Regions from separate parts of the Bradyrhizobium daqingense genome, predicted to be linked through region 1. Evidence: predicted binding sites of a transcription regulator. Region 1 holds the regulator's gene; each other region holds the start of a gene.
What was found. Region 1 encodes PhoB, which activates phosphate uptake and scavenging genes when phosphate is short. Its sites were predicted from a motif close to TGTCATNNANCTGTCAT; they were not measured.
Positions count from the first base shown of each region.

Region 2: the regulator PhoB is predicted to act here: its motif matches at 3,275-3,291, upstream of LPJ38_RS05230 (DUF2794 domain-containing protein).
Region 3: the regulator PhoB is predicted to act here: its motif matches at 2,060-2,076, upstream of LPJ38_RS31540 (UDP-2,3-diacylglucosamine diphosphatase).
Region 4: the regulator PhoB is predicted to act here: its motif matches at 3,388-3,404, upstream of phnC (phosphonate ABC transporter ATP-binding protein).

Region 1 is NZ_CP088014.1:435,771-443,111, reverse strand. It holds gene pstA (phosphate ABC transporter permease PstA) at 1-609, shown strand, start outside; gene pstB (phosphate ABC transporter ATP-binding protein PstB) at 606-1,427, shown strand; gene phoU (phosphate signaling complex protein PhoU) at 1,439-2,155, shown strand; gene phoB (phosphate regulon transcriptional regulator PhoB) at 2,178-2,885, shown strand; gene LPJ38_RS02045 (GcrA family cell cycle regulator) at 3,102-3,614, opposite strand; gene LPJ38_RS02040 (aspartate aminotransferase family protein) at 4,084-5,292, shown strand; gene argF (ornithine carbamoyltransferase) at 5,292-6,215, shown strand; gene LPJ38_RS02030 (Hsp33 family molecular chaperone) at 6,392-7,341, shown strand, end outside.
Region 2 is NZ_CP088014.1:1,125,138-1,132,478, forward strand. It holds gene acnA (aconitate hydratase AcnA) at 1-1,773, shown strand, start outside; gene LPJ38_RS05225 (DUF1223 domain-containing protein) at 1,993-2,769, shown strand; gene LPJ38_RS05230 (DUF2794 domain-containing protein) at 3,361-3,732, shown strand; gene LPJ38_RS05235 (GNAT family N-acetyltransferase) at 3,834-4,364, opposite strand; gene LPJ38_RS05240 (Bax inhibitor-1/YccA family protein) at 4,566-5,357, opposite strand; gene LPJ38_RS05245 (ABC transporter permease) at 5,631-7,341, opposite strand, start outside.
Region 3 is NZ_CP088014.1:6,584,609-6,591,949, reverse strand. It holds gene LPJ38_RS31550 (PAS domain S-box protein) at 1-801, opposite strand, end outside; gene thiD (bifunctional hydroxymethylpyrimidine kinase/phosphomethylpyrimidine kinase) at 1,078-1,878, shown strand; gene LPJ38_RS31540 (UDP-2,3-diacylglucosamine diphosphatase) at 2,100-2,912, shown strand; gene LPJ38_RS31535 (glycosyltransferase family 4 protein) at 2,926-3,969, shown strand; gene LPJ38_RS31530 (threonine/serine dehydratase family protein) at 4,034-5,017, shown strand; gene LPJ38_RS31525 (caspase family protein) at 5,338-7,125, opposite strand; gene LPJ38_RS31520 (RbsD/FucU family protein) at 7,291-7,341, shown strand, end outside.
Region 4 is NZ_CP088014.1:1,795,045-1,802,385, reverse strand. It holds gene phnE (phosphonate ABC transporter, permease protein PhnE) at 1-480, opposite strand, end outside; gene phnE (phosphonate ABC transporter, permease protein PhnE) at 507-1,391, opposite strand; gene phnD (phosphonate ABC transporter substrate-binding protein) at 1,467-2,402, opposite strand; gene phnC (phosphonate ABC transporter ATP-binding protein) at 2,468-3,277, opposite strand; gene LPJ38_RS08430 (transferase hexapeptide repeat family protein) at 3,451-4,119, shown strand; gene LPJ38_RS08425 (alpha-D-ribose 1-methylphosphonate 5-triphosphate diphosphatase) at 4,116-5,309, shown strand; gene LPJ38_RS08420 (DUF1045 domain-containing protein) at 5,328-6,026, shown strand; gene LPJ38_RS08415 (hypothetical protein) at 6,036-6,623, opposite strand; gene LPJ38_RS08410 (selenium-binding protein SBP56-related protein) at 6,707-7,341, opposite strand, start outside.

The sequences.
Region 1 (7,341 bases):
GGCATCGGCGCGCCGCTCGGCCTGTTCGCCGGCACCTATCTCGCCGAGTACGGCCGCAACGACAAGCTGACCTCGGTGATCCGCTTCATCAACGACATTCTCCTGTCGGCGCCCTCGATCATCATCGGCCTGTTCATCTACGGCGCGGTGGTGGTGCCGATGCGTGGCTTCTCGGCCATCGCCGGCGCGCTGGCGCTCGCCGTGATCGTAATCCCGGTCGTGGTGCGCACCACCGAAGACATGCTGCTGCTGGTGCCGAACCCGCTGCGCGAGGCGGCCTCCGCGCTCGGTCTGCCGCGGTCGCTGGTGATCAAGCGCATCGCCTATCGCGCCGCGCGCTCCGGCCTCATCACCGGCGTGCTGCTGGCGACTGCCCGCGTCGCGGGCGAGACCGCGCCGCTGCTGTTCACGGCGCTGTCGAACCAGTTCTTCAGCCTCGGCCTGAACAAGACGATGGCCAACCTGCCGGTGACCATCAACAACTTCGTGCAGAGCCCCTACGAATATTGGAAGCAACTCGCCTGGAGCGGCGCGTTGCTCATCACCCTGACTGTGCTTGCCCTGAACATTGGCGCGCGCATCCTTGGCGCCGAGAGGACTGCAAAATGAGTGAAATGTCTGTTTCCATGAGTGCGCCGACCGTTCACCCCGGCTCGCAGCCGCTGCCCGAGGCGCCCGCCAAGGTCACCGCGCGCAATCTGAACTTCTACTACGGTGAGCACCACGCGCTGAAGAACATCAATCTGGCGCTCGGCACCAACCGTGTCACGGCCTTCATCGGCCCGTCGGGCTGCGGCAAGTCGACCCTGCTGCGCATCTTCAATCGGATGTACGATCTTTATCCGGGCCAGCGCGCCACCGGCCAGCTGTTGCTGGATCAGACCAACATCCTCGATCCCAAGCTCGACCTCAATTTGCTGCGCGCTCGCGTCGGCATGGTGTTCCAGAAGCCGACGCCGTTCCCGATGACGATCTACGAGAACATCGCCTTCGGCATCCGCCTCTACGAGAAGATCTCGAAATCCGAGATGGACGGCCGCGTCGAGAAGGCGCTTCGCGGCGGCGCGTTGTGGAACGAGGTCAAGGACAAGCTCAACGCCTCCGGCCTGTCGCTCTCCGGCGGCCAGCAGCAGCGTCTCTGCATCGCGCGCACCGTCGCGGTGCGGCCCGAGGTGATCCTATTCGACGAGCCCTGCTCGGCGCTCGATCCGATCTCGACCGCCAAGGTCGAGGAGCTGATCCAGGAACTGTCCGAAAATTACACGATCGCGATCGTCACCCATAATATGCAGCAGGCGGCCCGCGTCTCCGACAAGACCGCCTTCATGTATCTCGGCGAGCTGATCGAGTTCGACGACACCAGCAAGATCTTCACGTCGCCGAGCGACCGGCGCACGCAGGATTACATCACCGGCCGGTTCGGCTGAGGAGACGGGACATGGGTTCTGAACATACCGCAAAGGCCTTCGACACCGACCTCCAGGAGCTCACGCGTCTGGTCGCCGAGATGGGGGGCATCGCCGAGCGCATGATCGTCGATTCCGTCGACGCGCTGATCCGCCGCGACGTCGCGCTCGGCCAGCGCGTCGTCACCATCGACGCCGAGCTCGACGCGCTGCAGAAGCGCATCGAGGAGCGCGCCGTGCTCACCATCGCCCGCCGCCAGCCGATGGCGGTCGACCTGCGCGAGATCGTCGGCGCCATGCGCGTCGCGACCGATCTCGAGCGCATCGGCGACCTCGCCAAGAACATGGGCAAGCGCGTCGCTGCGCTCGATGCGGACTTCCATCCGCTGAAGCTGTTCCGGGGCCTTGAGCACATGACCGACCTCGTGCAGCAGCAGGTCAAGTCGGTGCTGGACGCCTATGCCGCGCATGATCTGCCGGCGGCGATGGCGGTGTGGAAGGGCGACGAGGAGGTCGACGCCATCTGCACCTCGCTGTTCCGCGAGCTCCTCACCTACATGATGGAGGATCCGCGCAACATCTCGTTCTGCATCCACCTGATGTTCTGCGCCAAGAACATCGAGCGGATCGGCGACCACGCCACCAACATCGCCGAGACCGTGTTCTACATGATCGAGGGTCAGGCGATCACCGACAAGCGGCCGAAGGGCGACATGACGACCTTCGCCACGACGGTCCCGAATACCTGACGACTTAAGGAGCGACGACCACATGGGCGCACGCATTATGGTGGTTGAAGACGAAGAAGCTCTCACCGAGCTTCTGCGCTACAACCTCGAAGGCGACGGCTATGACGTGGAGACGGTGATGCGCGGCGACGACGCCGACACCCGCCTCAAGGAACACATCCCCGATCTGATCGTGCTCGACTGGATGCTGCCGGGGCTGTCAGGCATCGAGCTGTGCCGGCGTCTGCGCACCCGTCCCGAGACCAAGCAGCTGCCGATCATCATGCTCACCGCGAGGGGTGAGGAGAGCGAGCGGGTGCGGGGTCTTGCGACCGGCGCCGACGATTACATCGTCAAGCCGTTCTCGGTGCCGGAGCTGCTGGCGCGCGTGAAGGGCCTTCTGCGGCGGGCAAGCCCGGAGCGGCTCGCCACCGTGCTCGCCTATGGCGACATCGAGCTCGACCGCGACAAGCGCCGCGTGGCGCGCTCGGGCCGGCCGATCGATCTCGGCCCGACCGAATATCGCTTGCTGGAGTTCTTCCTGGAGCATCCCGGCCGCGTGTTCTCGCGCGAGCAACTGCTCGACAGCGTCTGGGGCCGCGACATCTACATCGACGAACGCACCGTCGACGTCCATATCGGCCGCCTGCGCAAGCTGCTCAATCTCGGCCGTGAGCAGGACCCCATCCGCACCGTCCGCGGCGCCGGCTATGCGCTCGACGATCGGTTTGCGAAGGCGGAGCAGACGTAAGTTGCAATTTGGCTGGCAGGCTGCCGCCACATTTTCCGACGTCGTCCCGGCGAAGGCCGGGACCCATAACCACAGGAAGTGGTTTGGCGAAGACTCGGAGTGACCTCTTCGCACAACAATTGAGTGCTGGGAGCATGGGTCCCGGCCTTCGCCGGGACGACGGCGGAGTTTGTAGAGCCGTCACGTGTGACGGCTCCGTTTGATCTCAGAAAAATCTTACCGCGTGCTCGGCTTGGCCGGTGCGCGTCGGCGATCCGCTGCGGGCTGATAGGCGACGCGCGAGTGCTGGGCGCAGTAGGGCAGGCCGGAGAGCGCCTTGCCGCCGCAGAAGAAGAAATCCGGGCTCGAGGGATCGCCGACCGGCCAGTGGCAGGTCGCCTCGTTCAATTCCAGCAGCGACAGCCGCTGGCTCATCGGCACCACGTTGTCGTAGGTGACGGGCTCTGCCTCGACCTCGACATCGAAGGCCTGCGCCAGCGCGGTGTTGCCACGCGAGATCGGGCGGGTCACCCGCATCATGTGCTGCGCCGGGCGCGCCTTGCGCGGCCGGGGCGCGGCCGAAGACGGACTCTTGGCGCGGCCGGACAGGCCGAGCCTGTGCACTTTGCCGATCACGGCATTGCGGGTCACATTGCCGAGTTCAGCCGCGATCTGGCTGGCCGAAAGTCCGGCCTCCCAGAGCTTTTTCAGCTGCTCGACGCGATCATCGGACCAGGTCAAAACCGTCATTGCACCCTTTCCCTCGCTGCCGGCCAACCATCCTGGAGCCTCACAGCGAATGCCTAAGCCTTGAAAACCCGTGCCGCCAGAATCCCTTAAGGCTCGCCGGGCGCGTGACGAGCGCCCGAACGTTTACGCCGGTACATGAGGACTCTTGGGATCAGAACCGCTGCACGAGATGTCGTATCTGACAGGCCAAACGCTACAATATGGCGTGACTCCCGCGCAAGAGTCCGCCGACTCGCTTCCACATGTTCCGTGGTGAAAACCCCGCAAAATCGGCACCGCAAGACTACGGAATCAGCGTTTCGCGGGGCTTTCCGGGCGGCATTGACACCCGTCTTGCCAGGCATAAGATAGTGGCGCGTGCCGCCCTTAAAAGGCGGCACGTTTCGTTTTTCCGGACCGGTCAATGGTGCGCTGCGCAAGGCATGCCAGGCAGGTCTCAACATTCAAATGCAACATCCAAGTGATGGTCATGACCAACAGCGCCGCGCCGCATCTGCTTCCCGTTTTCGCCAGGGCCGAGCTTGGTTTCGAGCGCGGCGAAGGCTGCTGGCTGATCGCGACCAATGGCGATCGCTATCTCGATTTCACCTCGGGCGTTGCGGTGAACGCGCTTGGCCATTGCCATCCGGCGCTGGTCAAGGCCTTGCAGGAGCAGTCGACGAAGCTCTGGCACATGTCGAACCTGTTCCAGAGCCCGGATGGCGAGAAGCTCGCCGCGCGACTGTGCAACGAGAGCTTCGCGGACTTCGTATTCTTCTGCAATTCCGGCGCCGAGGCGCTGGAGGGCGTGATCAAGCTGGTCCGCCATCATCACTTCTCCAAGGGCCATCCGGAACGCTATCGCATCATCACCTTCGAAGGTGCCTTCCACGGCCGCACGCTGGCGACGCTGGCCGCGACGGGATCTGCAAAATATCTCGAAGGTTTCGGTCCGCCGATGGACGGTTTCGACCAGGTCCCGCATGGCGACCTCGAGGCCGTGAAGAAGGCGATCGGCCCGCAGACCGCCGGCATCCTGATCGAGCCGATCCAGGGCGAGGGCGGCGTGCGCTCGTCGACGCCCGCCTTTCTCAAGGCGCTGCGCCAGCTCTGCGACGAGAAGGGCCTGCTGCTCGCCTTCGACGAGGTGCAGACCGGCATGGGCCGCACCGGCGATCTCTTCGCGCACCGGCGCACCGGCGTCACCCCCGACGTGATGTCGCTGGCCAAGGCGCTCGGCGGCGGCTTCCCGATCGGCGCGGTGCTGGCGACCGCGGAGGCGGCTGCCGGCATGGGGCCCGGCTCGCACGGTTCGACCTTCGGCGGCAATCCGCTCGCGATCTCCGCTGCGAATGCCGTGCTCGACGTCATGCTCAAGCCCGGCTTCTTCGATCACGTGCAGAAGATGTCGCTGCTGCTCAAGCAGAAGCTCGCCTCCGTGATCGACCGCCACCCTGACATCGTCAGTGAAGTCCGTGGCGAAGGTTTGCTGATCGGCATCAAGGCGGTGGCGCCTTCGGCTGATCTCGTGGCCGCCTTGCGCAACGAAAGGCTGCTTACGGTCGGTGCCGGCGACAATGTCGTGCGCTTCCTGCCGCCTCTGATCGTCACCGAAGCCGAGATCGAGGACAGCGTCGGGCGGCTGGAGCGTGCCTGCGCTGCGATCTCGTCCAGTCAGTCCAAGCGGGTGGCAAGCTGATGAGCAAGTCGCCGAAACACTTCCTCGACATCAATGAGCTCCCGTTGTCGGAGCTCAAGCGCATGCTCGCCGCATCCTCCGCCATGAAGGCGAAGCAGAAGGCGCATCAGCCGGTCAGGCCGCTCGAAGGCAAGACGCTGGCGATGATCTTCGAGCGTCCTTCGACGCGGACGCGGGTGTCGTTCGACGTGGCCATGCGCCAGCTCGGCGGTGAGCCCATCATGCTCACCGGCGCCGAGATGCAGCTCGGCCGCGGCGAGACCATCGCCGACACCGCGCGCGTGCTGTCGCGCTATGTCGACGCCATCATGATCCGCATCCTCAATCACGAGGCGCTGCTGGAGCTTGCCGCCTATGCGACCGTGCCCGTCATCAACGGCCTGACGCGGCGCTCGCATCCCTGCCAGGTGATGGCCGACCTCATGACTTACGAGGAGCATCGCGGTCCGATCGAGGGCAAGACGGTGGCCTGGACCGGCGACGACAACAACGTGCTCGCGTCCTGGGCGCATGCCGCCGAACGCTTCAAGTTCCAGCTCAATGTCGCGACGCCGCCGGAGCTCGCACCTAAGAAGGTGATGCGCGACTGGATCAAGGCGACCAACGCGCCGATCGTGCTCGGCACCGATCCCGAGGCCGCCGTGAAGGGCGCCGACTGCGTCGTCACCGACACCTGGGTGTCGATGGGCGACAAGGAAGGCGAGCATCGTCACAACGTGCTCAAGCCGTACCAGGTCAACGGCAAGCTGATGTCGCTGGCCAAGCCCGACGCGCTGTTCATGCACTGCCTACCTGCTCATCGCGGTGAGGAGGTCACCGACGAGGTAATCGACGGCCCGCAATCGGTCGTGTTCGACGAGGCCGAAAACCGCCTGCACGCACAGAAGGGCATTCTGGCCTGGTGCTTCGACGCGGTGAAGTAGGGCAGCCTGCAAGCCGGGCTGCCCCCTCACACACAATTGTCGTCCCGGGCTCGGGCTTTGCGCGCCCCGGGACGACATCGAATTTGCGTTATCGTGTGCGATCATCACTTGCATCCGGAACACACAGCGCCGCGCGGCCCCTTCCAATCCTCGACCTCCGACCCCAAATAACGCCCATGGTTTCCCATTCTCCTGACATGAAAACCGGGCCGGAAGGCCCGGTTCGCGCACCATCAGCGGTTCCGATCGATGACGCCGTGCTGCCCTACGAGGTCGATGCGCTCGACGTGCGCGGCCGCTTGGTGCGGCTTGGCCCGGCGCTCGACGAAATCCTGACCAAGCACGATTATCCCGCGCCGGTCGGCAAGCTGCTCGGCGAGGCCATCGTGCTGACGACGCTGCTCGGCTCGGCGCTGAAATTCGAGGGGCGCTTCATCCTCCAGGCCCAGACCGACGGTCCGGTGTCGTTCCTGGTCGTCGATTACATGGCCCCGGATCGCCTGCGCGCCTACGCGCGCTACGATGCCGCGCGTCTCGGCGAGGCCAAGGAATCTGGCATGAATTCCGGCGCGCTGCTCGGCCGCGGCCATCTCGCCATGACCATCGACCAGGGCCCCGACATGAGCCGCTATCAAGGCCTGGTCGCGCTCGACGGCGGCGGCCTGGAAGAGGCCGCCCACGAATATTTCCTGCGCTCCGAGCAGATCCCGACGCGCGTGCGCCTTGCGGTCGGCGAGGAATGGCGCTCGAGCGACGGCGGCAAGCACCGCTGGCGCGCCGGCGGCATGCTGATGCAGTTCCTGCCGAAGGCGCCGGAGCGCGCACGGCAGGCGGACCTGCATCCCGGCGATGCGCCCGAAGGCACCGAGGTGCATAGCGTCGCCGAAGACGACGCCTGGGTCGAGGCGCGTTCGCTGATCGAGACCGTCGAGGACGTCGAGCTGATCGATCCCGAGCTCTCCGGCGAGCGGCTGCTATTCCGCCTGTTTCACGAGCGCGGCGTGCGCGTGTTCAACCCGCTGTCGCTGAAGGCGCAGTGCTCCTGCTCGCGCGATGCGGTCGCCTCCATGCTGAAGAGTTTTTCGCCCGACGACCGCGCCGCGATGGTGAAGGACGACAAGGTCGT
Region 2 (7,341 bases), 690 kb from region 1:
CCCGAATACGGCGCGACCTGCGGCTTCTTCCCGGTCGACGCCGCCGCGATCGATTACCTCAAGACGTCGGGGCGCGCGGCGCCGCGCGTTGCGCTGGTGGAGGCCTATGCCAAGGCACAGGGGCTGTTCCGCACCGCCAAGTCGCCCGATCCGGTGTTCACAGAGACGCTGACGCTCGATCTCGCCGACGTCGTGCCGTCGATGGCCGGTCCGAAGCGTCCCGAGGGGCGCATCGCGCTGCCGTCGGTCGCCGAAGGCTTCTCGCTTGCGCTCGGCAGCGAGTACAAGAAGGCCGAGGAGCCCAACAAGCGCTTTGCCGTCGAGGGCAAGGACTTCGAGATCGGCCATGGCGACGTCGTGATCGCCGCCATCACCTCCTGCACCAACACGTCGAATCCGAGCGTGTTGATCGGCGCAGGCCTGCTGGCCCGTAACGCCGCCGCGAAAGGCCTGAAAGCAAAACCGTGGGTGAAGACCTCGCTCGCCCCGGGCAGCCAGGTCGTCGCCGGCTATCTCGCCGACTCCGGTCTGCAGAAGGATCTCGACAAGGTCGGCTTCAACCTGGTCGGTTTCGGCTGCACCACCTGCATCGGCAATTCCGGTCCGCTGCCCGAGGAGATCTCGAAGTCGATCAACGATAACGGCATCGTCGCGGCCGCCGTGCTCTCCGGTAACCGCAACTTCGAAGGCCGCGTCTCGCCGGACGTGCAGGCGAACTATCTGGCCTCGCCGCCGCTGGTCGTCGCCCATGCGCTCGCGGGCAGCGTCACCAAGAACCTCGCCGTCGAGCCGCTCGGCGAGGGCAAGGACGGCAAGCCGGTGTACCTCAAGGACATCTGGCCGACGACCAAGGAGATCAACGCCTTCATGAAGAAGTTCGTGACCGCGTCGATCTTCAAGAAGAAGTATGCCGACGTGTTCAAGGGCGACACCAACTGGCGCAAGATCAAGACGGTCGAGAGCGAGACCTATCGCTGGAACATGTCGTCGACCTACGTGCAGAACCCGCCCTATTTCGACGGCATGAAGAAGGAGCCGGAGCCGGTCACCGACATCGTCGAGGCGCGCATCCTCGCCATGTTCGGCGACAAGATCACTACCGACCACATCTCGCCGGCCGGCTCGATCAAGCTGACTTCGCCCGCGGGCAAATATCTCAGCGAACACCAGGTGCGCCCCGCCGACTTCAACCAGTACGGCACGCGCCGCGGCAACCACGAAGTGATGATGCGCGGCACCTTCGCCAACATCCGCATCAAGAACTTCATGCTGAAGGGCGCCGACGGCAACATTCCTGAAGGCGGCCTCACCAAGCACTGGCCCGATGGCGAGCAGATGTCGATCTACGACGCCGCCATGAAGTACCAGGAAGAGAAGGTGCCGCTGGTGGTGTTCGCCGGCGCCGAATACGGCAACGGCTCCTCGCGCGACTGGGCCGCGAAGGGTACGCGTCTGCTCGGCGTCCGCGCCGTGATCTGCCAGAGCTTCGAGCGCATCCATCGCTCCAACCTGGTCGGAATGGGCGTGCTGCCGCTGACCTTCGAGGAAGGCACCTCCTGGCAGTCGCTGGGCCTGAAGGGCGACGAGAAGGTCACGCTGCGCGGCCTCGTCGGCGACCTCAAGCCGCGCCAGAAGCTGACCGCGGAGATCGTCTCCGGCGACGGTTCGCTGCAGCGCGTTTCGCTGCTTTGCCGCATCGATACGCTGGACGAGCTCGACTACTACCGTAACGGCGGTATTCTGCACTACGTGCTGCGCAAGCTTGCGGCCTAAGCGCGGATTTGTGAACGATGGCTCACTGCGAAGTGAGTAGAAGCCTGAACGAAGGCGGCCTATCACAAGGCCGCCTTCGCGCGTTTGCGGCACGTTTCGGATGGGCCCGCCCGGCGGAAAACTTCGCATTGGACGGATGAACGTGTCGTGCCCGTAAGACTACGGTGACCATCAGGCGATAGAATCTTCCTCGACGAGTGACGGTGTGTGACGTTCGACATGACAGCAATGACGGCTTCTCATCTGGTTTCGCGTTGGTCCGGTGCGCTCTGGTCGGGAGCTCTGGGCATCTGTGCCATCGTCGCCGTCATCCGCCCCGCCGAGGCTGAACCCCGCGCCGTCGTCGAACTATTTACGTCGCAGGGCTGCTCCTCCTGCCCGCCCGCGGACCAGATTATCGGGGATCTCTCCAAGGACCCGTCGATCATCGCGCTGAGCATGCCGATCGACTATTGGGACTATCTGGGCTGGAAGGACACGCTGGCGGATTCGCGCTTCTCTGCACGGCAGCGTGCCTATTCGCGCATGCGCGGCGACCGCGAGGTCTACACCCCGCAGGTCGTGGTCAACGGCTCCACCCATGTCATCGGCAGCGATCGTACCGGCATCGAGAATGCGATCGGCAAGACCGACAAGGGCCCGGGCGTGATGAGCGTGCCGGTGACGATGTCGCTCTCGGGCAAGCAGATCAACGTCTCGGTCGCCGCAAGCAAGGAGCCCACGGTCTCGCATGGCGAGGTCTGGATCTGCTCGATCGCCAAGTCGGTGCCGATTGCGATCACCCGCGGCGAAAATCGCGGACAGCAGGTCACCTACCACAACGTGGTGCGCAACGTGCTCAAGGTCGGCGACTGGACCGGCCGTCCGGAAAGCTGGACGGTGCCGATCGAGAACCTCACGCGCGACGGCGTCGACGGCGCGGTGGTCTATATCCAGGACGGCAGCCGGGAGAGACCGGGTCCGATGCTGGGCGCGGCGTACACGTCGTTGCACTGATTTTCAGAATTTTCCAAAGGCTCAGCTCTCGACCCTCATGGTGAGGAGCGCGCCCTTGCGCGCGTCTCGAACCATGGAAGGCCCCCGCTGCTGCAGCTCGGCCTTGATCCTTCGAGACGCCACGCAAATGCGCGGCCCTCAGGATGAGGGGAGAGAGTCGTCACGCGGATGAGACGGACGGCGCGTCGGCAGAAACATTCCGGCACAAACAAAAAAGGACCAACTTGCGTTGGCCCTCCTTGCCGTGCGTACAGACCCGATCCTGTTCGACCCCGGGGGGCTGGGGGCTGAGGAATCCGGAACCGAAAGGACCGGGTCAACGCACGTGAGTCTTATCGCAACGCAGGGCGGCGGGCGCTTGGCGGAAAAGCGGCGACACTATGATTCGTTCTAACGATCCCGTGACGGTTCGTCGCGACAGAGTTCCACTCCTGCGTGTGCCCGGATTCGCAGCCGATTCGATAGGTTGAATAAGGAGCCCCTTGCGGCCCGTAACGGTTGGCGCAATCATGCAATTGTCATGATCCCCCAGGGTTCCGGGACGGTTTCTTGGGACGCGGGTCATTGTGGTGCGATGAGGAGGCGCTTCCCATGAGCCTGATGTCGGAGGATGCCGATCCGAGCGAGCAGCGCGCGGCGGCTCGCCCCGCCGCTGCGACGGCGCAGCCGAACCGGGTGACGTTCAACCGGCTCGAGCTGCATCGTATTCTCAATCTCTACGGCCGCATGGTCGCGGACGGCGAGTGGCGCGACTACGCCATCGACTTCCTGAAGGACCGCGCCGTGTTCTCGGTCTATCGCCGCGCCTCCGAGGTGCCGATCTATCGCATCGAGAAGGACCCGCGGCTTGCGCGCAAGCAGGGCATGTACAGCGTGATCTCGGCGACGGGTCTGATCCTGCGCCGCGGCCATGAGCTCGAGCGCGTGCTGCTGGTGATCGACCGGAAGCTGGCGGTGGTGTGACGACTGTCTTGGAGCCCGGATGAGCGAAGCGACACCGGGAATCGTCTAGCACCGTTCCCGGGTATCGCTTCGCTCAGCCGGGCTACGAGAATTGCGGCGCCCTACTTCGCCGGCACCGTGGTCGCGCCCTCGCCGAGCTCGCGCTGCATCATCACCGTGTCGAGCCAGCGGCCGAATTTCAGGCCGACATTGGGATGCGTGCCGATCATCTTGAAGCCGCCCTTGGTGTGGACGCCGATGGAGCCGGCATTGGCGGAATCACCGATCACAGCGATCATCTGGCGGAAGCCGCGCGCCTCACATTCGACGATCAGCCGCTCCAAGAGCAGCGAGCCGACACCGCGGCGGTGGAAGGAGGGATCGAGATAGATCGAGTTCTCCACCGTGAAGCGATAGGCCGGCCTCGGCCGGTAGGCGCCGGCATAGGCATAGCCGGCCACGCGGCCGTCGAGCATGGCGACGAAATAGGGATAGCCGCCGTCGATCAGCGCGCGATAGCGGCGGGTCATCTCGGCAAGATCAGGCGGCTCCAGCTCGAAGGTCGCCGTGCCCTCGCGGACGGCCTGCTGGTAGATGGCGGTGATGGCGGGAAGGTCGGCCTCGGTCGCGGGCCTGATTTCGGGTGCGGACATGGCGGGAAGATAGCAGTGGCGGCGCGATGAGCAACGCGGTTTCCGCATACGTCCTGGCCGGGCTTGTCCCGGCCATCCACGTTCCTTGATCTGGATGCCAAGTTCGTGGATGCCCGGGACAAGCCCCGGCGTGACGGGAGTTATGAAACAAAAACCCCGGCCTCTCGGCCGGGGTTGACGTCGTTCACTCTGGTTTCGTGCTTACTCGCGCTGGCCGAGGAGCTGCAGGAGCAGCGTGAACAGGTTGATGAAGTTCAGGTACAGCGACAATGCGCCTGTGATGGCCGCACGCTCAGCGATGTCGCCGCCGGACGAGGCGTAGCCGTAGATGTAGTCGTTCTTCAGCCGCTGGGTATCCCAGGCGGTGAGGCCCGAGAACACCAGCACGCCGACCACCGACACGATGAACTGCAGCAGCGAGCTGGCCAGGAACAGGTTCACCAGGCTCGCGAGGACGATGCCGATCAGGCCCATGAACAGGAACGAGCCCATACCGGTCAGGTCACGCTTGGTGGTGTAGCCGTAGAGGCTGAGCGCACCGAAGGTCGCCGCGGTGATGAAGAACACCCGCACGATCGAGGTGTGTGTGAACACCAGGAAGATCGACGACAGCGAGATGCCCATCAATGCCGCGAACACCCAGAACAGGATCTGTGCGGTCGAGGGGGCGAGACGGTTGATGCCCGCCGAGATCACGAACACCATCGCCAGCGGCGCCAGCATGAACAGCCACTTGAGGGGGCTCACGAACATCGCGTAGCCGAACGGCGTCAGGAACAACTTGCCGACGCGGACGGATTCTGCCGTCGGAACGTCAGTCACGGCCGCCATGTAGACGCCGAGCGCAGCCAAGCCGGTGATGGCGAGGCCGATGCTCATGTAGTTGTAGATGCGCAGCATATATGCGCGCAGGCCGGCATCGACCGTCGCGGCGTCAACGCGCCCGGCGGCCCTGCCGAAAGGAGAAGCGTAGTTACGGTCTAGGTCCGACATGGTCGAATTCCCGTTGGTTGGCCCGGTCCGGCACGAGGGTCGCCATGCCGCCGGTTCGTCAAATCTATCTCGGATGCCGATGCCAGCCGACTAAATTTTGGCTCACAATCGGGGCTCCGAACCCACTCGATATGTGGGAAACTAACACATTCGCTGCAACCTTCCACGCGCGGCTGAATGTCGCCCTCGGCGGCGAATCCTGACGGGAAGCTGACGGGCAGTGGTGGTTAATCGCGAGAATCGTGCGATTCCGTGCCCACCCGCTACATTTTGTCACAAATTCCGCAACACCGTCGCGGGCTTTTTGTTCAACGCCAGCAGCGTGCCGGCGAGCCCGAGCCCGACGGTGACGACAAGCGCGGCCGCGACCACGCCGGCCGCGCTGCCGGCCTGCCAGACGAAGCTCAGCGTCATCAGCCGCGTCACGATCATCCAGGCCGCCACGCTGCCGGCGATCACGCCGAACAATGCGGTGGCGAGTCCGATCAGGAGGTATTCGAGCGCATAGGCGCCAAGCAGCCGCAGCCGCGTCGCGCCCAGCGTCTTCAGGATCACGGCGTCATAGACCCGGTGGCGATGACCGGCGGCGAGCGCCCCGCCCAGCACCAGGATCGCCGAGATCAGGGTCACGGCGCTGGCGCCGCGGATCGCGAGCGCCAGATTGGTCACGACAGAGCCGACCGTCTCCATCACCTCGCGCACGCGCACGCTGGTCACCATGGGATAGGCGTCGGCGACCTGCTTGATGATGCTGCCGTCGCCCGCGGCATGGCCGCCCGCTTCGGTCAGCGTCGCGATATGGGTATGCGGCGCGCCCTTGAATGCGTTCGGCGAGAACACCAGGACGAAATTGATGCCGAGCCCCTGCCAGTCGATGGTGCGGAGATTGCCGATTCGAGCCGGGATGTCGCGGCCGAGCACGTTGACCACGATCTCGTCGCCGAGCTTGAGGCCGAGACCGTCGGCGATCTTCTTCTCCATCGAGACCAGCGGCGGGCCGGAATAGTCGGCGTTCCACCATTCGCCCTCGACCACCTTGGAGCCTTTCGGCAGCTCGCTGGTATAGGTTAGCCCGCGGTCGCTTTGCAGCACCCATTCGGAATCGGTGGAGGGCTTGAGCTCCTCGGCGCGCAACCCCCGCGCGCCGACAATGCGGCCGCGCAGCATCGGCACGTCCTCGATCTTGGCGCCGGGGGCGATCTGGCGCAGATAGCCGTCGAACTGCTCGGCCTGCGTGCTCGGGATGTCGATGAAGAAGAACGATGGCGCCTGATCGGGTAGGGCTGCAAGGAATTGCCGGCGCAGATTGCCGTCGATCTGGGTGATGGTGACGAGCACGGCGAGCCCAAGCCCGAGCGACAACACGACCGAGGGCGTCAGCGCGCCGGGCCGGTGAATGTTGGCGATCGCCAGCCGCAGCATTGGCAGCTGCGAGCGCGGCAGCCGCCGCGCGATCGCCATCAGCAGGGCGGCAATGCCGCGGAGCAGGGCGAACACGACGATCGAGGAGGCCACGAACACCGCGGCGATGCGCTTGTCGAACGAGAGCCCGACCACGACCGCGATGAGGAGGACGATCACGATGGCCATGAAGACGAGATAGCCCGCGCGCGGCCGGTGCCATTCGGAGCTGACGGTGTCGCGGAACAGCGCGGCCACCGGCACGTCATGGACGCGGCCGAGCGGCCACAGGCCGAAGGCGAGCGCGGTGAGCAGGCCGTAGACGAAGGAGAGCGCGAGCTCCTCGGCATGCACGGCCGGCACCACCGGGAGCGGCAGAAGCTTGCCAAAGAGGCCGACGATGGCGAAGGGCATGGCGGCGCCGAGCGCGAGGCCGATCGCCGAGCCGATGGCGGCGAGCAGGAGGACCTGCGCGAGATAGATGCCGAACACGTCGCGGCCGGTGGCGCCGACGGCCTTGAACGCCGCGATCACCTCGAGCTTGCGGTCGATATGGCTCTTCACGGCATTGGCGACACCGACG
Region 3 (7,341 bases), 1.8 Mb from region 1:
GAGGTCGTGGATGATGCCGACGAAGATCAATTCGCCGTCCTGCCGCGCCTGACCCACCGACAGGTCCATCGGAAAGGTCGATCCGTCCTTGCGCAGGCCGACGGATTCGCCGCCGGTCGCGAAATGCCGCGTGGCATTGTCGGACGAAGCGTCCGCCTCGGGCATCAGCGTGCTGACGTTCCAGCCCATGACCTCATCGGCCTGATAGCCGAACAGGCGCTCGCAGGCCGGATTGAACAGCAGGATGCGGTCCTGCGCATCGAACAGGATGACGCCGTCGACCGCGGTCTCGACGATCGCGGTGAGGCGCGCCACGCTGTCGCGCATCGCGCGCTGGGCATCGCTGACCTGCTGCAGCAGAAGCGTGGCGTCCCGGCTCTTGATCTCCTCTTCCTCGAGCGCGGCCTGGACCTGCCGCAGCTCGAACGGAGAGGGAATGGTCAGGATCTTCGGCAGCAGCGGCCAGAGCGCGGCGGCGGTGAAGACCGAGGCGACTGCTGTTGCCGCCTTGAGGAGGCCCTCGATGCCGTAGATTGGGACCCAGAGCGTGTAGATCGACAGCACATGGGTCAGGCCGCAAGCCATGATGAAGATGGCGAACGCCCAATAGACCCAGCCGAATTTGAGATCGCGCCGCTTGGTGACGAGGATCGCGAGGGCAAACGGAATGGAAAAGTAGGCGGCCGCGATGCAGGCGTCGGAGACCACATGGAGCCAGACCAGCTGGGGTTCCCACAACAGGCAGATGCCGTGCGGCGACAGCATCGAGGAGTCGAGGAGACGTTCAAGATAGGCCCACATAGTTCCACCCGGGAGACGTTGCGAGCCTGGAGCGGCTCGCGCGATTCGCGTCGCTGGACGATTCCACCACCTAACGTCTCACTCAACTCTGTGAACGCCAAGGGCAGGCTGGCAAAGCCATGGCGCGGCTCGACTTTTCACGCCCGCCCGATTGCGAGGGAGATGCGGCGACGGTCGCAAGTCCAGCGTGCGAGCGAATCACCGCCGCGCTTGCTGGGGTTCCACGGTCGCGCTAGGACAGGCCATGACGCTCGCTTCAACCAGATGCATCCCGCGATGACGACCCCGGTCGCACTCACCATCGCCGGCTCGGATTCGAGCGGCGGCGCCGGCATCCAGGCGGACCTGAAGACGTTCGCCGCGCTCGGCGTCTATGGCGCGTCCGCCATCACGGCGCTGACGGCGCAGAATACGCGCGGCGTGACGGGCATTCACGCCACGCCGGCTGAGTTCGTCACGGCGCAGATCGATGCGGTGTTCTCCGACCTCGACGTCGGCGCCGTGAAGATCGGCATGGTGGCCCAGGTCGCCAGCATCGAGGCGATCGCGAGCGCATTGTCGCGCTGGGCGCCGCGCCACGTCGTGCTCGATCCCGTGATGGTGGCAACCTCCGGCGACCGGCTGCTGGCGTCTGAAGCAGTCGAGGCGTTGCGCACGCGACTCATTCCGCTGGCATCGGTGATCACGCCGAACCTGCCCGAGGCCGCCGCGCTGCTCGACGAGCCCGTGGCGGCGAGCGAGGCTGCAATCGAAAGCCAGGGGCGCCGGCTGCTGGCGCTCGGCTGCCGTGCCGTCCTGGTTAAGGGCGGACACGGCGAGGGCGCGGAGAGCACCGACTATCTGGTTGATGCCGACACCACGATCGCGCTCGCCGCGCCCCGCATCGCCACTGGGAATACCCATGGCACCGGCTGCTCACTGTCATCGGCGATCGCGGCGGGCCTCGCCAAGGGCGAGGAACTCGAGCAAGCCGTACGCAACGCCAAGGCCTGGATCAGCGCGGCGATCGCGGCCGCCGATCGCTTCAGCGTCGGCCACGGCCACGGACCGGTCCATCATTTCCACAGGTTTTACTGACGCGGCAACGCCTGAACACACGCCTCGTCCTTCGAGAGGACCGCTTGCCCTCGAACGAGGTCGGACTGGCACGGGCAGTCCCTGCGGCGCCATGTCGCCTGATTGTCGCATGCGACTGATATTCGCGGGCAGGGCGAGGCGAGGTTTGATTCGTATCTGAGGGTGCCTCAAGGGTTCAATCGGTCATCTCCCTGTCACGGGACATTGTTACGGGTTGGCGCATGGGAAGTTACGATGTGAGTGACGAGAGCCCGGAGCGGCGCTTTCGCACGTTGTTCATCTCCGACGTCCATCTCGGAGCCCGCGGTTCCCAAGCCGATCTTCTGCTCGACTTCCTGCGCTACCACGACGCCGACACCATCTATCTCGTCGGCGACATCGTCGACGGCTGGGCGCTGAAATCGAGCTGGCACTGGCCGCAATCGCATAACGACCTGGTACAGAAGCTGTTGCGCAAGGCGCGCAAGGGCGCCAAGGTCATCTACATTCCCGGCAATCACGACGAATTCCTGCGCAATTACTACGGCACGCATTTCGGCGGCATCGACGTCGTCGAGAACACCGTCCATACGGGTGCCGACGGCAAGCGCTACCTGGTTATCCACGGTGACATCTTCGACCTCGTGGTGCAGAACGCGCGCTGGCTCGCCCATCTCGGCGACAAGGCCTACGACTTCGCGATTCAGATGAATCGCTTCGTCAACTTCTTCCGCCGCCTGTTCGGCGTGCCCTATTGGTCGCTGTCGCAATGGGCCAAGCAGAAGGTGAAGAACGCCGTCAACTATATCGGCGCGTTCGAGCAGGCGCTCGCCGCCGAGGCGCGGCGCCACGACGCCGACGGCGTGATCTGCGGCCATATCCACTACGCCGTGATCCGCGACGAAGGCGGCATCCGCTACATGAATTGCGGCGATTGGGTCGAGAGCTGCACGGCCCTCGTCGAGCACGACGACGGCCATTTCGAGATCATCACCTGGGCGGACCAACTTCAGAAGCCGGCAGCCGTCCCGCAGGTCGCGGCAAGAGCTGCGTGACGAGAGCCGCCTGATGCGCATCCTGGTCGCGACCGACGCCTGGCACCCGCAAGTCAACGGTGTGGTTCGGACGCTGACCAAGCTCGCCGACGCCGGCAAGAGCCTCGGCGTCGAGTTCGCGTTCCTGACGCCGCAATCGTTTCGCACCTTCGCGATGCCGAGCTATCGCGACGTGCGCCTCGCCATGCCGCGGCCGGCGCGTATCGCGAAGCTGATCGAGGAAGCGCGCCCGGACAGCATCCACATCGCGACGGAAGGTCCGATCGGCCTGATGGTCCGCCGCTATTGCCGCCAGCGCAAGCTGCCGTTCACGACCAGCTTCCATACCCGCTTTCCCGAATATGTCCGCGCCCGGGTGCCGGTGCCGGGCTCGCTGATCTGGCGGGCGCTGCGCCGTTTCCACAGTCCCAGCCGCGCCGTGATGGCGGCAACGCCGGCGCTCGCCCGCGAGCTGACCGAGCGCGGTTTCGACAATGTCGTGCTGTGGCCCCGCGGTGTCGACACCCAGCTGTTCCATCCGCGTCCCGTCGATCTCTGCCTGCCTGCGCCGGTGTTCCTGTCGGTCGGCCGGGTCGCAGTGGAGAAAAATCTCGAGGCCTTCCTCGATCTCGACCTGCCCGGCACGAAGGTAATCGTCGGCGACGGTCCGGCGCGCGCCGCGCTCGAAGAGGCCTATCCCGAGGCGATCTTCCTCGGCGAGAAGCACGGCGAGGGGCTGGCGGAAATCTATGCCGCGGCCGACGTCTTCGTGTTCCCAAGCAAGACCGACACGTTCGGCCTGGTCCTGCTGGAAGCGCTCGCCAGCGGCCTGCCGGTGGCCGCTTTCCCGGTGAAGGGACCTCGCGACGTGATCGGCAATGCGCCGGTCGGCGTCCTCGATCACGATCTCCGCAACGCCTGCCTCGCCGCGCTCGACATCTCCCGGCAGGACTGCGTCGCCTTCGCCGCCAATTACACCTGGGAAGCCTCGGCCCGGGTCTTCATCGACAGCATCCAGGCGGTCGGCGCGGTGCTGCCCGGCCGGAACGGCGCGGAACAACCGCGCTTTGTGGCCTGATCGGGAAGAATCCTCTCGCGGAGGTGTCTTGCCCGGTCCTCATTGGCCGCGATAACATTCCGCCATGACCGAACAGCTCCTCCCGGTCGGCCCCGCCGACATCGATGCCGCGGCGCGCGTGATCGCGCCTTACGCCATCCGCACCCCGCTGTTGTCTTTTCCCGTGCTCAACGAGCGTGTCGGCGCAAAGGTCTTCCTGAAGCCGGAGATGCTCCAGCGCACCGGCTCCTTCAAGTTCCGCGGCGCCTTCAACAAGGTGTTCTCGATCCCGCAGGACAAGCGTGCAGGCGGCGTGGTCGCGTTCTCCTCGGGCAACCACGCCCAGGGCGTGGCGGCCGCGGCGAAGATCCTCGACATGCAGGCGACCATCGTGATGCCGGCGGATGCGCCGCTGTCCAAGCGCGAGCGCACCAAATCCTACGGTGCCGAGGTCGTGCTGTACGATCGCGACCGCGACGACCGCGAGGCGATCTCGCGCGGCATCGCCGAGAAGCGCGGCGCGACGCTGGTCAAGCCGTACGACGATCCCTTCGTGATCGCGGGGCAGGGCACCGCCGGCCGCGAAATCGCGGAGGACATGGCAGGCCTTGGACTTGCCCCCGACATCGTGGTGGCGCCGGCCTCCGGCGGCGGCCTGATCGCGGGCGTGGCGACCGCCGTCAAGGCGCGCTATCCGCAAGCGCAGATCGTCGTGGCCGAGCCCGAGGCGTTCGACGATCACGGCATTTCGCTGACCGCAGGCCATCGCGAGCCGCATCCGCCGGCGGGCCGTACCATCTGCGACGCGCTGATGGCCTTGATGCCCGGCGAGATGACGTTCGCGATCAACAGCAAGCTGCTGGCGCGCGGCGTCACCGCATCGGACAAGGAAGTCGGCGCGGCCGTTGCGTTTGCCTATCGCGAGCTCAAGCTCGTGGTCGAGCCGGGCGGCGCCGTGGGCCTCGCTGCGCTGCTTGCCGGGCGCCTCGACGTCGCCGGCAAGAACGTCGTCATCGTGCTCTCCGGCGGCAATGTCGATGCGGACTTGTTCGCGGAGCTGGTGGCCTGATCCCTCACGCGTCCCGCTTCGCCTCTTCCCCCTCGTAGTAACCACGTATGGGATGAGTGTTGGGCGCACGATGTGCCCACAGGCGTCCAGGCCGGGCTTGTCCCGGCCATCCACGCCCTTCCATGCAGCACAAAGAACGTGGATGCCCGGGCCTTCGCCTCGCCGAAGCGGCTTCGGCCGCGCAGGCGGGACAAGCCCGGGCATGACGGCCTTTTCTGGGTTTGCAATTGATGCGCCGAGCGGCCTCGCTTCAGTTCCCTGACATGAAGAGGGGCAGAGCGTGGCGGCTCTGCCCCTTTCTCGTATGTGCCGCCCAGCAATCAGCGCATGAAGCCACCGCGACGGTTGCCGCCGCCATTCATGCTCGGCGCCTGGTTCATCGACTGCCGGAAGTTGTTGTTGCTGCTGACCATGCGGCTCGGCATCGTGTTGAGCTGCGGACGGCGATTCTGCAAATTGTTCTGCACCTGCACCTTGGTCATCGGAGCGTTGTTGATCTTCACGCCGTTGGTGATGCGGATCGGACGGTTCTGCGTCTGAACGTCGACCGGCTTCGGCGCGACGTTCGGGCCGCCCTTGCCGACATTCACCGGCATGCTGACGATTTTGCCCGGCTTGCCGCTGTTGTTGCCGTTGGGCGTGGTGTTGGTCGCAGGCAGGGTCACGATCTTGCCGCCGCCATTGGCGTTGGTGGCATTGGTCGGCGCGGGCAGGGTGACGATCTTGCCCGGCGTCGGCGACGGCGTGCCGTTCGGCTGGTTGTTAGCCGCCGGCAGTTTGACGATCTGGCCGCCATTGCCGAGCTTGCCGATGTTGTTGTCGAGCGGCTTCTGCACGATCGGCAGATTGCCATTGATCTGCGCGCCGCCATTGCCGGGCATCACCGGCATGTATTTGGGCTGACCGAGATTGCCGATCTTGAGCGTCGGGGCAATGGTCTGCGGCGCCAGGAACTTGGTCGCCTGCATCAGCGGGATCTGCTTCGGCTGCGCCTGCAGCTTCAGCGCGACTTGCGCATAGGGGCTGTTGCCGTAGCTGTCATAGAAGCTCTTGTAGGCGACCGGCGAGTTCGCGAGCACCGCCTTGTGCCAGGCCTGCGTGAGCAGGAGGTTGTTGAGCAGCCAGCGGATGTGGTCGCACAGCGGATCGTGCGGGTACATCCGGATGAACTCCTGATAATATTCCGGCCGGCCCTCGGACACGACGTAGTCGTAGGCCTGGCGAGTCGAGCGGCTCGGCAGGTTGGAGGCCATCTGCACCACAGGCGCTTTCACCGGCGCACGATTGGCGGCAACGGCGGTGTCACCGAAGAAGGTGAAGTCGGACGTCAGCGACGAGCTCTCCCACGGGATCTGTGCGCCGCTGGTGGTCTGGTTCACCTGGAGGCGCACGCGCTTGAACAGCTGCTCGATCGGCACGTTGGGCTCGCGCGCGACGTTCAGGAAAGCCTGGGTGTAGGGGCTATGGTTGCCGGTACCGTCGAGCGCTTCGGCGCCGGGCGCGGTCGAGTAGCCGACGATCGAGCCGTTCGGCGCATCGACGATGGCAAGGCCGCGGCCGGCGTCGTTGACCTCGGGAAAGGGATTGTTGCGGCAGGCATCGAGGATCACGATGCGCATGCGGCTCGGGATCGTCTCCAGTGTCGACATCACGTCGACCAGACGCACCGAGTTGTTGACGAGCTCGGTCGGGCTGGACACCTTGGCATCGACGGGAACGAGATAGTTCTCACCGGCGAGCTGCACGCCGTGACCGGCATAATAGACCATCGCCACCGTGTTCGGGCCGCGCGACGCGACCTTGGCGGAAAAGTCCTGGACGACGCGGAGCATGTCGTCCTGGGTCAAGTCGGTTGCGGCGACCACTTCGAAGCCGGCGGAATTCAGGAACCGCGCCATCGATTGCGCGTCATCGTCGGGGTTCGCAAGCTGCGGCGCGTTCTTGTAATTGGCATTGCCGATCACCAGCGCCACCCGCTGCTCCGGGCCTTGCAGCGCGGAGGGGGCCGGCTGGACCGGGGCGACTTGCGCGGAAACGGGCCCGCAACTGAAGCCGAACAGACTTCCCAGCAGGCTGGCCGTCATCAGGAAAGGCTTTAGGCGGAACATGGCGTGCTCCTTTGGCACTCATCTCGATGCGAGATTGGTTGCGAGCAAGCCTGAACGCGTTCGAGCGTGGGGTCCGTGATCCCGGTCACCATGGGCGGTAGACGTGATCTAGATCACGCTGGGAACCTGCTATGGTGAACGATCGATTGGGAGGAAGTCCGTCACATGCTGAAATCGATCGATCCGATCCTGACGCCCGACCTGCTCTGGCTGCTC
Region 4 (7,341 bases), 1.4 Mb from region 1:
CGAGAACAGCTTGCCGAACGCGCCGAAATCCGCGACCGCGATGGCGAGCACGCCGGCGAACGGGCCGAGCCCGACCACGTTGATCCAGACCAGCGCCCAGATCAGCGTGTCGACGCCGCGGATCGAATCGAGGACACGGCGGACCGGGAAGCGCAGGATGTTCGACGCCACCACGTTGCGCGCGGCGAGCAGACTGACGGGGAGCGCGAAGATGGCCGCAAGCGTGGTGCCGAGCAGCGCGATCGACAGCGTCTCGCCCAGCGCCTTCAGATAGACCGGCAGCGAGGAGCCGGGATCCGGCGGGATCATCATCAGGCCGATCCAGCCAAGCTGGCTGAGACCGGCGAAGAAGCGTGACGGCGAGAAGTCGAGATCGACGAGGCCGTAGATGAGAATCGCGAACGCCGCCACGATCATCGCAGGCGTCGCCAGCCGCGCCGAGGCGGGCCGGTCGAACACATCAGGGTAGCGCGCACGCATCTCTCGCGTGTCGATCTCCTGCTTCGTCACGCCCGCGCCTCCTTGCCGAACAGGCGGCCGCGCAGCCAGCCGGTGGTGATGTCGATGACGAAGACGGTGACGATGATGGTGAGCAGGATCGCGCTGACGTCGGAGTAGTAGAATTTGCGGATCGCGACGACGAGCTCCTGGCCGATGCCGCCGGCACCGACGAAGCCCATCACCGAGGCCTCGCGGACATTGATCTCGAAGCGCAGCAGCGCATAACTGGCATAGCCCGCAGTCACCTGCGGCACGACGGCGAAGCGCATGCAGGAGAGCCAGCTCGCGCCGGTGGAGCGGATGCCCTCGACCGGCTTCATGTCGGCATTCTCGACGATCTCCGAGAACAACTTGCCGAGCGCGCCGGTGGAGTGGATGGCGATCGCGAGCACGCCCGCCATCGGACCGAGCCCGAAGGCGATGACGAAGACGAGCGCGAAGACGATGCCGGGAACGGTGCGGGCGAATTCGAGCAGGCGCCGCACGACGAAGCGCAGCCAGGGCGCGGGCGAGGTGTTCTCGGCCGCGAAGAAGTTCAGGACGAAGGCGAAGGTGGCGCCGATCAGCGTGCCGACATAGGAGATCAGCAGCGTCTCGGCGAGCATCTTCAGCCATTTGCGCCAGCCCCACAGCCACTCGCCGACATCGGTCCAGACGCGCTGGCCGCTGTCGAGCGTGAGGATGCGGTCGAAATAGCTGACGAAATTGCCGAAATAGGTGAACAGCGTGCGCAGATTCACCTCGGCGCCGACCGCGGCGAGAAGGAGCGCCGCGGCAAAGACCACTGTTCCCAGAAAGAGGCGCCATCGCCTGCGCGCGACCGCCTGACGATAGGCCGCGTTGAGCACGGCGAGCTGCTGCTCGGGAAGGATCGAAACCGCGACGGTCATCTTGTCAGGAACTGGCCCGTAAAAAAGAGAAAGAGCCGGGTCCATCGACCCGGCTCCAGTTGCATCGTCCTGAGATCAGGACGCCTTCTTCTTGCGTAGCGCGTCGACGAACTTGATCAGCTCGATCGTGCCGTCCCAGTCCTTGGTCGTGGCGGCATGAAAGCCCTTCTTCTGGCCGTCGGAGAGACGGTCGAACGCGGCCTTGTCCTTGGCCGGCGCATCGAAGAACGCTTTGGCGATGGCAGCTTTGGCGTCATCGGGCAGGTCGGAATTATAGGCATAGGGTCCGTTGATGATCGGCGCCGATTTGTGGACGATGCGGAAATCGTCCTTCTTCATCGGCGAGCCGTCGGCATTCTTCAGCATGCCCTTGGTCAGCATCTGCGCCAGCGTGGAATCGTTGTCGCTGGTCCATTGGTTGGCGGCGACGTCGACCGTGCCCTGCGCCAGGGCCAGCATCGCGTTCTCGTGGCTGCCGGTGAAGACGACCTTGCTGAAATAGGTGTCGGCGTCGTGGATGCCCAATTTGTCGAGCTCGAAGCGCGGCACGTTGTTGCCCGAGGTCGAGTTCGGGTCGACGAGGCCGAGGTTCTTGCCCTTGAGGTCGTCGATCTTCTTGTAGGCGCTGCCTGCCTTGACGAAGAACACCGAGTAATAACCGGTCGAGCCGTCGGCGTTGATGTCGTTGGCGAAGGCGTCGGTCTTGACGCCGGTCAGGCGGGCGCGGGCGAACGAGGCCGAGCCGTAGCTCGCGATCTGGATGTTGCCAGCGCGCTGGCCTTCGATGACGGCGGCGTAGTCGTTGGCAATGCGCAGCGTGACCTTTACGCCCAGTTCCTTGGAGAGATAGCTGACGAACGGCGCCCAGCGCTCGGTGACGCCGGAGGCGTTCTCGGCCGGAACAACCGCGAAGGTCAGCTCGGGATATTTGGCCTTCCAGTCGTTCGCGGAAGCGGAGGCCGTGAAAGCGAGCGCAGCGGCGCCGGCGAGGACTAATCTGCGAGTGATCATGATACCCTCTTCATCATCGTTTGGGGTCGGTTGACGCAAAAGACTTGCAACACAACAGGCGCGGCTCAGGCAGCCGCAGCCGTTCCAAGTGCCGGAACACCCTCAGGCGCCGGGACAGGCGCGCCGCCCATGACGTCGGCGGCTTCGAGATCGTAGAGCTCGCGCGCGACGCGGTCAGTCAGGGCGGCCGGTGCGCCGTCGAACACCACGCGGCCCGCGGCCATGCCGATCAGGCGATCGCAATAGCTGCGCGCGAGATCGAGCGAATGCAGGTTACAGAGCACCGTGATGCCGAAATGCTTGTTGATGCGCAGCAGCGCATCCATCACGATCTTGGTGTTGCGCGGATCGAGCGAGGCGATCGGCTCGTCGGCGAGGATGATGTCGGGCTGCTGCACCAGGGCACGGGCGATCGCGACGCGCTGTTGCTGGCCGCCGGAGAGCTGGTCGGCGCGCTGCGCGGCGAGCGTCGCGATGTCGAACTGCTCCAGCGCGGACATCGCCAGCGCCTTGTCCTGCTCCGGCCAGATTTGCGAGAGCGAGCGCCAGGCCGGCATCGTGGCGAGGCGCCCCATCAGGACATTGGTCAGCACATCGAGCCGGCCGACCAGGTTGAACTGCTGGAAGATCATCGCCGAACGCGCCCGCCACTGGCGCAGCTCCTTGCCGCGCAGCGCGGTGACGTCGAGGCCGTCGAACAGGATCTTGCCCTGCGTCGGCGTCACCAGACGGTTGACGGCCCGGAGCAGCGTCGATTTGCCGGCACCGGAACGTCCTATCACGCCGACGAAAGCGCCAGGAGAGATTTGAAACGAAGCGTCGTCCACCGCGGCTTTTGCGCCGAAGCGGCACGTCAGACCTTCAACCACCAGCATGCAGGGCTCCAGAGTAGCTGGGACCCACCGCTAACGCCGGCGCTTGACACTTGTGTGACATCCGCATTGCGGTGCGGCGATCCTGCACAGCTCGTCCACTGTCATCGCCTTGTCATGACATCGTCATCAAGCCACTCGAAGAGAAACGCCCGCTCTCCCGCTTCGGATACGACATGGCCGTCAAAGCTCTTTCGGTTCAGCCGACCGTCGACCCTTCGGCCACACTGCACGAGACGAGGCTCGGTGCCTATACCGAGGTCGGCGCGCGCACGATCCTGCATGAAGTGGCGATGGGTGATTACTCCTATGTCGTCAACGATGCGCAGATCACCTACACCACCATCGGAAAATTCTGCTCGATCGCGGCGATGACACGCATCAACCCCGGCAATCATCCGATGCACCGCGCGACACAGGCGCACTTCACCTACCGATCCAGCGCCTATTTCGAGGGCGAGAGCGACGACGCCGAATTCTTCGCCTGGCGGCGCCGGCATCACGTCCATATCGGCCATGACGTCTGGATCGGTCACGGCGCGATCGTGCTGCCAGGCCGCAACATCGGCACCGGCGCGGTGATCGCGGCCGGCGCCATCGTCACCAAGGACGTGCCGGCCTACAGCATCGTCGCCGGCAATCCGGCCCGCATTCTGCGGCGGCGGTTCTCGGAGGAGATTTCCGGACGGCTCGCGAAGCTGGCTTGGTGGGACTGGGATCACGACAAATTGCGCAAAGCGCTGCCCGATTTCCGCAAGCTCGGGATTGAAGATTTCCTTGCGACATACGAAGCACAGGCGAGCTCCTTCCCCGGTTCTCCCAGCAAACGAAGCGCGGTCGCGTGACAGAGATATTCCTCGAAGGCGGCCGGGCTCTGATCGGCACCGAGCTCGTCGAAACCTCACTCCTCGTGTCCGGAACGGACATTGCAGAGATCGATGGCTCACGCGGCCGTTCGCGGCTGGCGATCGATGCGCGCAACCTGCTCGTGCTCCCCGGCATCGTCGATCTGCATGGCGACGCCTTCGAGCGCCAGATGATGCCACGCGCCGGCGTCGACTTTCCGATCGACGTCGCGCTCGCCGACAGTGACCGTCAGGCGATCAGCAACGGCATCACCACCGTGTTTCACGCCACGACCTGCTCGTGGGAGCCGGGCCTGCGCAGCGCCGACAATGCGCGCGGCCTGATGGAAGCGATCGAGCGGCAGCGCCCGCAATTCGCCGCCGACACCCGCTTCCACCTGCGCCACGAGACCTACAATCTCGATGCGGAGCCCGAGATCAGCCAGTGGCTCGCCGAAGGCCGCGTCGACCTGTTCGCCTTCAACGACCACATGGACGGCACCGTCGCCGACATGGCCAAGCCCCGCAAGCGCAACCGCATGGTGGAGCGGACCGGCCTTTCGAGCGAGGATTTCGACCGGCTGGTCGAACGCGTGGTCTCGCGCGCTGACGACGTGCCGGCCTCGGTGGCGCGACTGGCCGCGACGGCTCGCGCCTCAGGGGTGCGGATGCTCTCGCACGACGATGCGACGCCGGCGATGCGTCAGGAGTTTCGCGAGCTCGGTGCATTGATCGCCGAGTTTCCGATCAATGAGGAGACGGCGCGTGCAGCCGCAAGCCACGGCGATGCCATCGTCTACGGCGCGCCGAACGTCGTGCGCGGCGGCAGCCACACCGGCTGGACCAAGGCGTCGGACATGATCGCCAAGGGCCTCTGCTCGGTGCTGGCGTCGGACTATTACTATCCTGCACAGCTGCTCGCCGCATTCCGCCTCGCCGCCGACGGCGTGCTGGCGTTGACGGAAGCCTGGGACCTGGTCTCCGCCGGCCCCGCGCGTGCCACCGGCCTGACCGATCGCGGTGTGCTCGCCGAGGGACGCCGCGCCGACATCCTGCTGGTCGACGACAGCGTGGCGCTGCGGCCACGGCTCATCGCGGTGATCTCGGGCGGCAAGCTCGTGCACCTCACCGATGCGACGCGGCTGCTCGCAGCAATGGCGGCGCCACGCGAGGCTGTCGTCGCGGCTTGAATTGGTTATGCTGAGGCGATGACAGGCTTTCCCCGCTACGCGATCTATTTTGCCGCCGGCTCTGACAGCGCCCTCTCCCGCTACGGCGCCGAGCTGCTCGGCTATGATGCCTACGCCGGCGACGAGCTGCCGTTTCCGCGTCAGGCACTGGATATCGCGCCGGATTGGCGCGACATCACCGCCGATCCCCGTAAATACGGCTTCCACGCCACGTTGAAGGCACCGATGGCGCTCGCGCCAGGCCAGACGGAGGCCGGGCTCGCGGTGGCTTGCGCGGCCTTCGCCGGGACGCCGCGGCCTATCCCGACGATCCGGCCGATCGTCGATTCCATCAGCGGCTTCATTGCCGTCATTCCGGCCGAGCCGACCAATACGCTGCAACAGCTCGCCGCCGATTGTGTCCGCGCTTTCGATTCCTTCCGCGCCCCGCTCACGGCAGAGGATCGCGCGCGGCGGAGACCTGAGAAGCTGAGCGAGCGGCAACACGACCATCTCGACCGCTGGGGCTACCCTTACGTGATGGAGGAATTCCGCTTCCACATGACGCTGACGGGGCGGCTGGATGCCGAGCGACGCGGGCCGGTTCTGGAGATGCTGCGGAAGCGGTTTGCGGCGCTGAAGCTTGATGCGCTGACGATCGACCGCATCGCGCTGTTCAGGCAGGACGATGCCAAGGCGCGCTTCCGCATCATCGGCGAGTGGGCATTGACGCGGTAGGCTTCCCTGTCAGCTCGCAGCATTGAAGGCGAGCGCGACCGCGCCGACCATAATGAGGCTGGTCGCCCAGACAGCATCCAGATTGAACCAGCTTCGCGAGACGAACTTCAATCCCAGATGTCGGTAGACCTGCCACGCCAGACATCCGCCGGCGCCGACCATGGCGATCACGTGCACCAGGGACACCAGCACCACCATCCCCAAGCTTGCCTTCATCAGCGCGCCCGCGGCCTGATGGCCGGCATCGAGCTCGAAGGCCTGGCAGAGTCCGAGATAGATCGGCACGAGCATCAAGGCGGCGCCATGTGCAATGGCAACGGCAAATGACCAGAGCGCCAATTGCGTCGGCGGAATTCGTGCCAGCGCGCGCGGATGGCGCCGCGCGACCAACCGATAGACGCCGAAGCCGATGACGAGAAGGCTTGCACTGATCTGGAGCGAACGCTGCCACTCGGCCAGCACGAGCAGGAACGCGAATGGCAGCAGCACGAGAAGCGTTGCCAGGAGATGGCCGGCCGACAGGGCCCACAACGCGCGGAAGAGCGCGCGTGGACTCTTGTCCATGAGCCCGGCCGAAACGGCGAGCGGCCATCCCATCCCCGGATTGATCCCGTGGTAGAGACCGCTCGCAACAAGCGCCAGCCAGAGCCAGCCAATCGCCGGGCTCGCCTGCCCCCAATCTAGACCGACGGGTAGCAAAAAGAGTCCGTCGAACAATCGCCGCCCTCGAGCCTGATCTGGTGCGCACGATATCCGTCGGGGAAACTTACGAAATAATCCTTGGCGAGTTCGAGACCGCCGTCGCGACCCGCATTGGCCATGACCTCAACGCCCGGAACCCCGTCGGGATAGAACTGGTCATCCCAGGTGGAATAGAGCGAATTGGTCCAGTAAACGCGCCGGCCGTCGCGGCTGATCTCGACCATCTGCGGACCGGCCGCAAAGGCCTTGCCGTTTGGATGCGCCGTGCGGCGCGCGATGCCGCCGATATGGACCGAGCCCGCAAGCCTCGGCTTTCTGGGATCGCTGACGTCATACTGGCGCATTTCACCCGTGCCCCAGCACGAGACATAGAGGAACCGGTCATCCATCGACAGGTCGATGTCGGTCACCAGCGGCGGCACCGCGCCAAAACCCTGCAGCAGCGGCGGGAGCTTCTCCTTTGGCGCGGGCTCGGGCGGGATCGTCGCCGTCTTCTCGGCATGGAATTTTCCGCCTTCGCGCCACCACGTCCAGATCGACGCCTCGAGGTTGGTGGTGTCGACCACGACACCAACGAAGCCGTATTCGCGAACCGGATCATGCGCCGGTCGTA